2 regions of the Rhodococcus sp. G6(2025) genome follow, and region 2 is predicted to be linked to the other one. Evidence: riboswitches for the same ligand, from Rfam matches in the RefSeq annotation. Region 2 holds a riboswitch; the other holds the start of a gene.
The links. Region 2 has a riboswitch for thiamine pyrophosphate ahead of thiC (phosphomethylpyrimidine synthase ThiC). Riboswitches for the same ligand answer to the same signal wherever they lie in the genome.

Region 1: it holds a riboswitch for thiamine pyrophosphate, as region 2 does, so the genes downstream of both, ACLIVD_RS26945 (TenA family protein) here and thiC (phosphomethylpyrimidine synthase ThiC) in region 2, are expected to answer to the same signal.

What each region holds. Positions count from the first base shown of each region.
Region 1 covers NZ_CP179750.1:5,826,961-5,832,000, forward strand. Annotated here, with positions in the region: gene ACLIVD_RS26935 (carboxylesterase/lipase family protein) at 1-1,528, opposite strand, end outside; gene ACLIVD_RS26940 (NUDIX hydrolase) at 1,638-2,315, shown strand; TPP riboswitch at 2,373-2,468, shown strand; gene ACLIVD_RS26945 (TenA family protein) at 2,462-3,184, shown strand; gene ACLIVD_RS26950 (ABC transporter substrate-binding protein) at 3,169-4,209, shown strand; gene ACLIVD_RS26955 (ABC transporter permease) at 4,187-5,008, shown strand; gene ACLIVD_RS26960 (ABC transporter ATP-binding protein) at 5,001-5,040, shown strand, end outside.
Region 2 covers NZ_CP179750.1:6,400,376-6,405,415, forward strand. Annotated here, with positions in the region: gene ACLIVD_RS29705 (N-acetylglutamate synthase, CG3035 family) at 1-163, shown strand, start outside; gene ACLIVD_RS29710 (exodeoxyribonuclease III) at 198-1,001, shown strand; gene ACLIVD_RS29715 (hypothetical protein) at 968-1,645, opposite strand; gene ACLIVD_RS29720 (GNAT family N-acetyltransferase) at 1,738-2,100, opposite strand; gene ACLIVD_RS29725 (GNAT family N-acetyltransferase) at 2,201-2,587, opposite strand; TPP riboswitch at 2,721-2,828, shown strand; gene thiC (phosphomethylpyrimidine synthase ThiC) at 2,821-4,467, shown strand; gene thiD (bifunctional hydroxymethylpyrimidine kinase/phosphomethylpyrimidine kinase) at 4,478-5,040, shown strand, end outside.

The DNA of each region.
Region 1 (5,040 bases), 570 kb from region 2:
CCCACGCGATCCGCATCTCGTGGTCCGGGTCCTTCACGAGGGTGTCCGCGCCGTCGATCAGCAACGTCGAGCGGTTCTCCTCGTCGTAGGGCGCCCAGTGCTTGGACCCGTCCAGCGCGGCGGGGACACCGTGCCGCGCGAACGCGAGCCACCGGCGCTGGATCCGGCCCGACACCTCGAGCGCCGTCTTCCGGCCGCCGAGCCAGAACGTCGGGTCGATGTTGAGGGTGTCGAAATTGCCGAAGACGTACGGGAGTTCGGTGGCGTGGCCGGCTCCGATCCGTGCGGCCTTGAGCATCGGCGTGGCCTGATCGAACCGGTACATCCACGTCGGCGAGTGCCGGCTGTGGGCGTCGGCCACCCACAGGGCGGGCATCCGGAACGCGGCGTCCCTCGACATCGCGAGCGCGCCCTTCGGCTTTCCGCGGTCCGGGTACGCCGACAGGATGTCGGCGAGGCGGGCGGCGGGCAGTTCCGGGTGATCGGCCGCGATCGCCCTCAACATCTCCTGCACCGAATCCGACGTGACCGGCAGCAGAGGAGATTTCATGAACTTGAAGATCGACGACTCGTCCTTGTTGGAACCGATGATGAGAGGGATGCGGTGGGAGTGCCCCTTCTGGAACGCGGCCACCGGGTAACGGGGCAGGAAGTCGCGGTCCACCACGGGCGCCATCGCGAGCGTGCCCGGAATCCTCGTCGGCACCTCGTTGACGAGCGTGTCGCTGGCCTCGATCACCGTGCGGTACGGAAGGTGCAGCAGGGTGTCGATCTGCGCGGGTTCCACCTCGAGGATGTCGAGGAACTGTTTCGCGACGGTGGCCGCCCGCTCGCTCCCGTAGACCGACGTGGCGGGCGGGCTCTGGGCGATCGCGCGGTGGAACAGCCCCTCCGCGCTCGGACACGTCATCAGCGTGGTGATCGACCCGGCTCCGGACGACTCCCCGAACACCGTCACCTCGTCCGGGTCACCGCCGAACGACGCGATGTTGTCGCGGACCCATTCGAGGGCTGCGACCTGGTCGCGCAGCCCACAGTTGGTCTCGAACACTCGCTCGGCCGTCGAGAACGACGACAGGTCGAGGAAGCCGAGCGCTCCCACCCGGTAGTTGAACGAGACCAGCACGACGTCGCCGATTGTGGACAGGATGCGCCCGTTGTAGATGCCCTGAGCTGCGGTTCCCAGGCAGTAGGCACCGCCGTGGATCCACACCATCACCGGCCGCGGGGTGCCGTCGGGTCTCGGGGCCCAGACGTTGACGGACAGGCAGTCCTCGTCCATCTCGAGTCCCGCGTCGATGGGGACGGCGGTGCCGTGCCCCTGCGGCGCCATCGGGCCGAAGTCGACGCAGTCGCGCACACCCTCCCACGGTGCGGGCGGGGCCGGGGCGCGGAACCGCAGATCGCCGACGGGGGCCGCGGCGAACGGAATGCCCTTCCACGCGTAGACGTCGCCCTCGGGGTAGCCACGCACCTCACCGTCCCGCGCGCGGACGACGAGCGTGTCGCCGGACTTGTCGACCTCCACGGAATCTCCTCACGCATCACGTTCCGGGAATCTCTCGCCAAACTACCAACGATGAGCAGGCAGGACCGATCGAACGCGACATAGATCAACAGTGCGCTAACATTCCCGCGTGGCCGCATGGACCGATTCCGAGGGCAGGAGCCTCCTCGACTACCCGCGCCCGTCCGTGGCGGTCGACGTCGCCGTCCTCACCGTCGACGGCCCGGAACTGAAAGTTCTTGTGGTTCCCCGTCGTTCGGGCCGGACCGCCCTCCCCGGCACGTTCCTCCACCAGGGTGAGCGACTGCGGGACGCCGCCGAGCGGTGCCTGCGGATCAAGGCCGGCCTGACGGGCACCGAATTCCATCAGCTGGCGATGCTGGACGATCCCGGCCGCGACGATCGCGGGTGGGTGCTGTCGATGACGCACGGCGCCGCGCTGCCCCGCACGGCGCTCCCCCGCGACACGATGTTGGTCACCGTCGACGACGACCGGGTGACGCAGGACCTGGCGTTCGACCACGCGGACGTCGTCGCCCTCGCCGTCGCCGACCTGAGAGAGCGGTACGCGCGGGCCGTCGACCCGTCCGGCCTGGCCGGCGACACGTTCACGGTGCTCGAACTCCGCCGGGTGTACGAGGTGGTGTTCGGGCGTCCACTGCCGAAGGACTCGTTCCGGCGGCACCTGATGCCGGCCCTCGAGAACACCGGCGACATGGCCGTCGTCGGAACCGGCCGGCCCGCGGAGATCTACCGGCGCGGCCCCGCACCCCTCCCGCCGAGCGCGGCCGCGTTCCTCGCCGGCTGAGCCCCTCCACCGACCCTGGCCTTTCCGCCCGCGGCACGGCCGGTGCTAGGGTCGGCTTGTTCTGACACGGGGTGCTCCGCACGGGCGGGGCTGAGAACACACCCGGGAACCTGCTCAGGTAATGCTGACGAAGGGATGTCAACGTTGTGAATAGCTCTGTCCAAGATGCTGCCGGCGCCGGCCAGCACGCCCGATTCACGGACCACTTGTGGGACCGGACCAAGGTGCTGCGCGAGGCGATCGACGAACTCGAGTTCCTGCGCCGCCTCGGCGACGGAACGCTGCCGCTGGACGTGTTCCGCACGTACATCGAGCAGGATTTCCTGTACCTGACCGGGTACGCGAAAGCCCTTTCACTGGTGGCCGCGCACGCGCCGGGCCCGGTCGAGGCCGGCTTCTGGGCGGGCTCGGCCGCGGAGGCCGCCACGGTCGAGGCCGCGTTGCACCAGAATCTGCTGACCAGCGGACGACTCCCCGAGTCGGACGCGGAGCCGCTGCATTCGCCTGCCTGCCTCGGGTACATCTCCTACCTGACGGCCGTCGCCGCCACCGAGCCGTACGCGGTGGCCGCCGCGGCAGTGCTGCCCTGCTTCTGGATCTACGCCGACGTCGGGCACCGGCTCGCGGCGAGCGCCCGTGAGGTGCTCTCCACCGACCCGTCGCACCCGTACGCACAGTGGGTGACCACCTACGACGCGGAGGAGTTCCACGCCGCCGTCGCGAGGGCCCGCGAACTCGTGGACGCGGCGGCCGAGGCCGCGACCGATGCTCAGCGCGAGGCGATGGCGGAGGCGTTCGTGATCGCCAGCCGCTACGAACTCATGTTCTGGGACACCGCTCTCAACAAGCAGGAATGGCCGGCGTCGTGACACTCTTCTCTCGTACCAAGCGCGCTGCCACCGCAGCCGTCGTCCTGGTCTCCGCCCTGTCGCTGCTCACCGGTTGCGCCGGTGACTCCCAGTCCGGCGACACCATCCGGTTCGCACTCGACTGGACACCGAACACCAACCACACCGGCCTGTTCGTCGCCCAGCAGGAAGGCTGGTTCGCGGACGCCGGCCTCGACGTGCAGGTGCTGCCCTACAACGACACCTCGCCCGACACCCTGGTCGACGCCGGCAACGCGGAGTTCGGGGTGAGCTTCCAGAGTTCGGCGACGTTCTCGAAGGCCGCGGGCGCACAGACCACGTCGGTGATGGCTCCGCTGCAGCACTGGGCGACGGGCATCGCGGTGAAGGCGGATCGCGCCGACATCACCCGCCCCCGGGATCTGGACGGCAAGATCTACGCCGGGTTCGCGGACCCGGACGGCGAGGAGACGCTGAAGCAGATCATCCGCAACGACGGCGGCAAGGGCGAATTCACCACCGTCACGCTCGGCACCTCGGCGTACGAGGCCGTGTACTCCGGCACCGCCGACTTCACCGTCTCGTTCTTCGGCTGGGAGGGCATCGAGGCCGAGCACCAGGGCACGCCGATGCGTTACTTCCACTACACCGACTACGGCTTCCCGGATGCGTACGCTCTCGTCATCGAGGGCAACGAGGAGTGGATGGCCGACCATCCCGAGCAGGCCCGCAAGTTCGTCCAGGCCCTGCAGCGCGGATACCAGTTCGCCGCCGACCGGCCGGACGAGGCCGCGCAGATACTGATCGACGCCAACCCCGGCGCCTTCACCGACGAGTCCCTCGTGCGGGAGAGCCAGCAGATGCTGTCCTCCGAGTACATGAAGGACAGTTCCGGCAAGGTCGGGACACAGACGGCCGAGCAGTGGGCGGGGTACTCCGGTTTCCTGTTCCAGCACGGCCTGCTCACCGGCCCCGACGGGGCACCGCTGACCACGGAACCCGACTGGTCGACGTACTTCACCAATGAGTACCTCACTCAGCCCTGACCCGAGTCTGCGCACCACGGCCCCGGGCACGTCCCCGCTGCTGCGGCGGGTGCTGCCCGCGGTCGTGGTCGTGGCACTGCTGGTCGTCGCGTGGCAGGTGTACGTGACGGTCAGCGGAATCCGGCCGCAGGTGCTGCCGTCGCCGCTGCGGGTGGTCCAGCAGGGCTGGCGGGCGCGGGACGCCATCTCCGGTCACGCCTCCGCGACACTGCAGGTGACACTGATCGGGTTCGCCGTCTCCCTGCTCTTCGCGTGGGCCCTCGCCGTACTCGTGGACTTCTCGCCGTGGCTGCGCCGCGCGTTCGTTCCGCTGTTCGTCGTGTCGCAGACACTGCCGATCATCGCGATCGCGCCGCTGATGATCATCTGGTTCGGATTCGGTCTGCTGCCGAAGATTCTCGTGATCGCCCTCGCCACGTTCTTCCCGATGACGATCGGTCTGATCGAGGGTTTCGCCGCGGCCGACCGGGAGGCGGGCGCGTTGTTGCGCAGCATGGGCGCCTCACGGTGGCAGGAATTCCGCTACGTGCGGCTTCCGTCGGCGATCCCCCGGTTCTTCACCGCCCTGCGCATCGGCATCACGTACGCCGTGGTGGGTGCCGTGTTCGCCGAATACGTCGGGGCCACGTCCGGTCTCGGCATCTACATGGCGACGCAGAAGAACTCCTTCCGCACCGACCTCGTGCTGGCGGCGGTGCTCGTGACCGCCGTAATCAGCGTCAGCCTCTACCTGCTCACCTTCGCGGTCGAGCGCGTCGTCGCCCCGTGGATCAAGAACGAAAGGGCTCGGCATGAGTGACACCGCGCGCGTCGCACTGTCCGGTCTGAGCA
Region 2 (5,040 bases):
CAGCCTCATCTGCGGCGACATGATCAACTGGGGACGCGAACACGGCGCGACCCACGCGTGTCTGCAGGTCGCCGTCGAGAACGAGGGCGCCCAGGCGATGTACCGCAACCTCGGCTTCGTGGCGCACCACCGGTACCGCTACGCCACCGAACCTGGCGGCTGACGACCTGTCGGAGAGTGCCGCTAGGGTGGCTGCCGTGCGCATCGCAACCTGGAACGTGAACTCTGTTCGTGCCCGTACCGACCGGATCCTGGACTGGCTCCAGCGGTCCGACGTCGACGTGCTGGCGATGCAGGAAACCAAGTGCAAGGATGAGCAGTTCCCGTACGAGCGTTTCCGTGAACTGGGCTACGAGGTCGCGCACGTGGGCCTCAGCCAGTGGAACGGCGTCGCGATCGCGTCCCGCGTGGGTCTCGACGACGTGCAGATCGGGTTCGAGGATCAGCCCGGTTTCCACAAGGACCCGGAGGTCGCGCCCGCGCAGGAAGCCCGCGCCATCGGCGCCACGTGCAACGGCGTCCGCATCTGGAGCCTGTACGTCCCCAACGGCCGTGAGCTGGCCGACCCGCACTACACGTACAAGCTCGACTGGCTGGCGAAGTTGCACACCGACGCGGTCGGGTGGCTGGGGCAGAACCCGGACGCGCAGATCGCGTTGGTCGGCGACTGGAACGTGGCCCCCACCGACGAGGACGTCTGGGATCCGGCGCTGTTCGAAGGCAAGACGCACACGTCCGCACCCGAGCGTGAGGCGTTCCAGGCATTCGTCGAATCCGGATTCGCCGACGTCGTCCGGCCGCACACCCCTGGCCCCGGTGTCTACACCTACTGGGATTACACCCAGTTGCGGTTCCCGAAGAAGCAGGGAATGCGCATCGACTTCGTGCTGGGTTCGCCCGCCCTCGCCGGCCGCGTCGACAAGGCCGAGATCGACCGCAACGAACGCAAGGGCAAGGGCGCCAGCGATCATGCGCCGGTCATCGTCGACCTCGGCGATTGAGAACGCAGCACACCGAGCGCCACAACCGCGCACCCGAATCCGATGAGCACTCCCTGCCCGATGCGCAGTGGGGCGTCGACGTAGAACTGCGGGATGAACAGCGCGAACCCCACTGCCATCGGGATCCCCGCCCACCCGGCGAGTAGCCGGGACCGGGCGATCGCCACGGCGGCAGCGGCTGCGCCGACCGCGACGAGGAGCAGACCGGTGGCGAACAGCGTCGCCTGCGCCGCCCCCATCCGCACGCTTTCGGTGAGGGTTGTGACCGCATTCTCGTCGAGGTCGCTGCCGCCCAGGGCGTGCAGCGCGAACGTTTCGGCCCCGTAATAGGGCAGCGTCAGCCCTGTCCCGATCCACGACGCCGCCACCGCGACCACCGCCGCCCGTTCACCGCCCGTCCCTTTCAGCAGTCCGCTGAGCGCGACGAGCGCAAGCCCGAACGCGATGAATCCGCCGACCGCGGCGAGGTGTGCGACGAGCCACGACGGTGAGGCGAACTCGGCCCGCCCGTCCGGCGCCCCGCCCGCTGCGTAGGGACGCACCAAGGGGTACACGACGAACAGGACGCCGGCGAGGGCGAACAGCGCCGCGGCGCAGATCCGTGCGACCCCGGTACGACTCTCGATCCGATCCGACACGGTCATGACGACTCCTCCATTGTGAGCACCGCTCTCTATGCAGAGCAGTATTCACAGCAGAGTCGCAGATGGCAAGAGCAGTGCTCTCGCGAGTGGGGCTACTCGGCAACCAGGACGTCGAGGTACTCAGGATTGAGCGCCAAGTAGCGCTGGACATACGTGCAGATGGGACGCACTTTCCAGCCACGCCGACGCGCCGAGCCGAGCGCCTCGCCCACGAGGACCGCGGCCAGCCCGCGCCCACCGAACTCTTCCTTGACGACCGTGTGCATGAACGCGACCACCTCGCCCGGCTTCGCGGTGAATCCGGGAATGTCGTCCTCGTCCCGGTAGCCGAGGATGCCGACCAACTCGTCCCCCAGCCACAGATCGAATCGTTCATGGGCAGGGTTGTCGAGCACGCGAGCATCAGCGGCCGTGATGTTCCCCGACGACTCGGAACTGTTCGAAATGTGATCCATGCCACTCATGGAATCAGTAAGGCGGCATCCTCGCGAGCGGAATCGCCGCTCCCGGAACCGTTTCGTTGCCGACGAGTGCCCGATTCGTGGCCCGCCGCAGTCAGCCGTCCACCGGAACGACGAGGTCGCGGTACTCGGGATGCGCCGAAACGAAGCGCTGCACGTACGTGCACACGGGCCGGACCTTCCAGCCGTACCCGCGGGCGAGGTCGAGGGAGCGACCCACCATGAGGGCGGCGAGTCCGCGGTGGCCGAAGTCCTCCACGATCACGGTGTGCATGAACGAGACCACGGGCGCCTGCCGCCCTCGACTCTTCGGGCCCGGCGGCCGAGCGGCCACCACGCCCTCGCCGGCACCGGCGCCGGGCGGGGTGTCCGCGAGGTCGAAATACCCGAGGATGCCGACCAGATCACCACTCAGGCGTAGCTCGAATCGGTTCTGATCGGCGTTGTCGATCACGTCCACAACCTGCGCGTCTGTCAGCATGGCTATCTCCTGGGGGTATGTGTCGTAATCGAAATGTGATGTTCATCACCCTTTATACCGATGCCGGGAACCGCTGTCCAAGTTTCACCCGAATGATTGATCACAGAGATCTCGGTTACAGTTTGTGTGACAACTACACATCCACGGGGGCTCGCACCAGCGGGCTGAGAGGACGGCTAGGGCCGTCGACCGTCGAACCTGTCCGGGTAATGCCGGCGTAGGGAGCATCATCGATGAGCACACACGTATCTACAGCCACGTCCGTCACGACGGGGCCGATCGAGGGCAGCACCAAGCAGTACCTGCTGTCGGGCGACGACATCCGGGTGCCGGTCCGGCGCGTACACCTCACCAACGGTGAACACCTCGACGTGTACGACACGTCGGGTCCGTACACCGACGCGGACGCCACGATCGACCTGGGAGCGGGATTGCCGCATCTGCGCGCACCGTGGATCGCCGGCCGGGAGGGCACCCAACTCGATGCCGCTCGCGCCGGCGTCGTCACCGCCGAGATGCAGTATTGCGCTGCACGCGAGGGTGTTTCACCCGAGACGGTGCGCACCGAGGTCGCGGCGGGACGCGCCGTGATCCCGGCCAACCGCTGCCATCCCGAACTCGAGCCGATGATCATCGGCAAGGCGTTCGCGGTGAAGATCAACGCGAACATCGGCAACAGCGCGGTCACGTCGTCGATCGCGGAAGAGGTCGAGAAGATGGTGTGGGCGACGCGGTGGGGTGCAGACACCATCATGGACCTGTCCACCGGCAAGAACATCCACGAGACACGAGAATGGATCCTGCGCAATTCGCCCGTGCCCGTGGGAACCGTGCCGATCTACCAGGCGCTCGAAAAGGTCGGCGGCGACCCGACCGCGCTCACATGGGAGATCTACCGCGACACCGTGATCGAACAGTGCGAGCAGGGCGTCGACTACATGACGGTCCACGCCGGTGTACTGCTTCGCTACATCCCGCTGACAGCACGTCGGGTCACCGGAATCGTCTCCCGCGGCGGGTCGATCATGGCGGCCTGGTGCCTGGCCCACCATCGAGAGTCATTCCTGTACACCCACTTCGGCGAACTGTGCGAGATCCTCCACCGCTACGACGTCACGTTCTCGCTCGGTGACGGTCTGCGCCCCGGCTCCATCGCGGATGCCAACGACGAAGCCCAGTTCGCGGAACTGCGCACCCTCGGGGAGCTCACGCGGATCGCGAAATCCCATGGGGTGCAGGTGATGATCGAAGGTCCCGGGCACGTCCCGATGCACAAGATCGTGGAGAACGTGCGCCTCGAGGAAGAGTTGTGCGAGGAGGCGCCGTTCTACACGCTCGGGCCGCTCGCCACCGACATCGCGCCGGCGTACGACCACATCACGTCCGCGATCGGCGCGGCGATGATCGCGCAGGCCGGCACCGCGATGCTCTGCTACGTGACACCCAAGGAACACCTGGGACTGCCGAATCGGGACGACGTCAAGACCGGGGTCATCACGTACAAGATCGCGGCGCACGCGGCGGATCTCGCGAAGCAGCATCCGCGGGCGCAGGAGCGGGACGACGCGCTGTCGAAGGCCCGGTTCGAATTCCGCTGGCACGACCAGTTCGCGCTGTCCCTCGACCCGGATACCGCGCGGGAGTTCCACGACGAGACGCTGCCCGCCGAGCCGGCAAAGACGGCCCACTTCTGCTCGATGTGCGGCCCGAAGTTCTGTTCGATGCGGATCTCCGCCGACGTGCGCGAGTACGCACAGCAACATGGACTCGATTCGGTCGAAGCCATCGAGGCGGGCATGGCCGAGAAGTCGAGCGAGTTCGTCGACGCAGGTGGTCGCGTGTATCTGCCCGTCGAGTCCGTCACCTCAGAGAATCGGTAAGGTCCCCTTCGTGAAGCTGCTGCCCCTGACCCCCGACGGCCAGACCCCCGTCCGAGTCCTCACCATCGCAGGCACCGATTCCGGCGGTGGCGCCGGGATCCAGGCCGACTCGCGGACGATGGCGCTGTGCGGCGTCCACGCATGCGTCGCGGTCGCCGCGGTGACGGTGCAGAACTCGGTGGGCGTCAGCGGTTTCCACGAGATTCCGCCGGAGACGGTGGCCGCGCAGGTGCGGTGCGTCGTCGACGACATCGGGGTCGGGGCAGCGAAGACGGGCATGCTGGCGTCGACGGCCATCATCGAGGCCGTCGCCGCCGTGTGCACCGAGGTCGGGATCGGCCGCGACCTACCGGTCCCGCTGGTCGTGGACCCGGTGTGCGCGTCGATGCACGGCGATCCGCTCCTGCACGCCGAGGCGCTGGACGCCGTGCGGAACACGCTGATCCCGATCGCCACGGTGGTCACCCCGAACCTCGACGAGATCCGGTTGATCACCGGCATCGAGGTGGTGGACGACGCGACCGCACGCCGCGCCGCCGAAGCGCTGCACGCGCTCGGGGCGCAGTGGTCGAT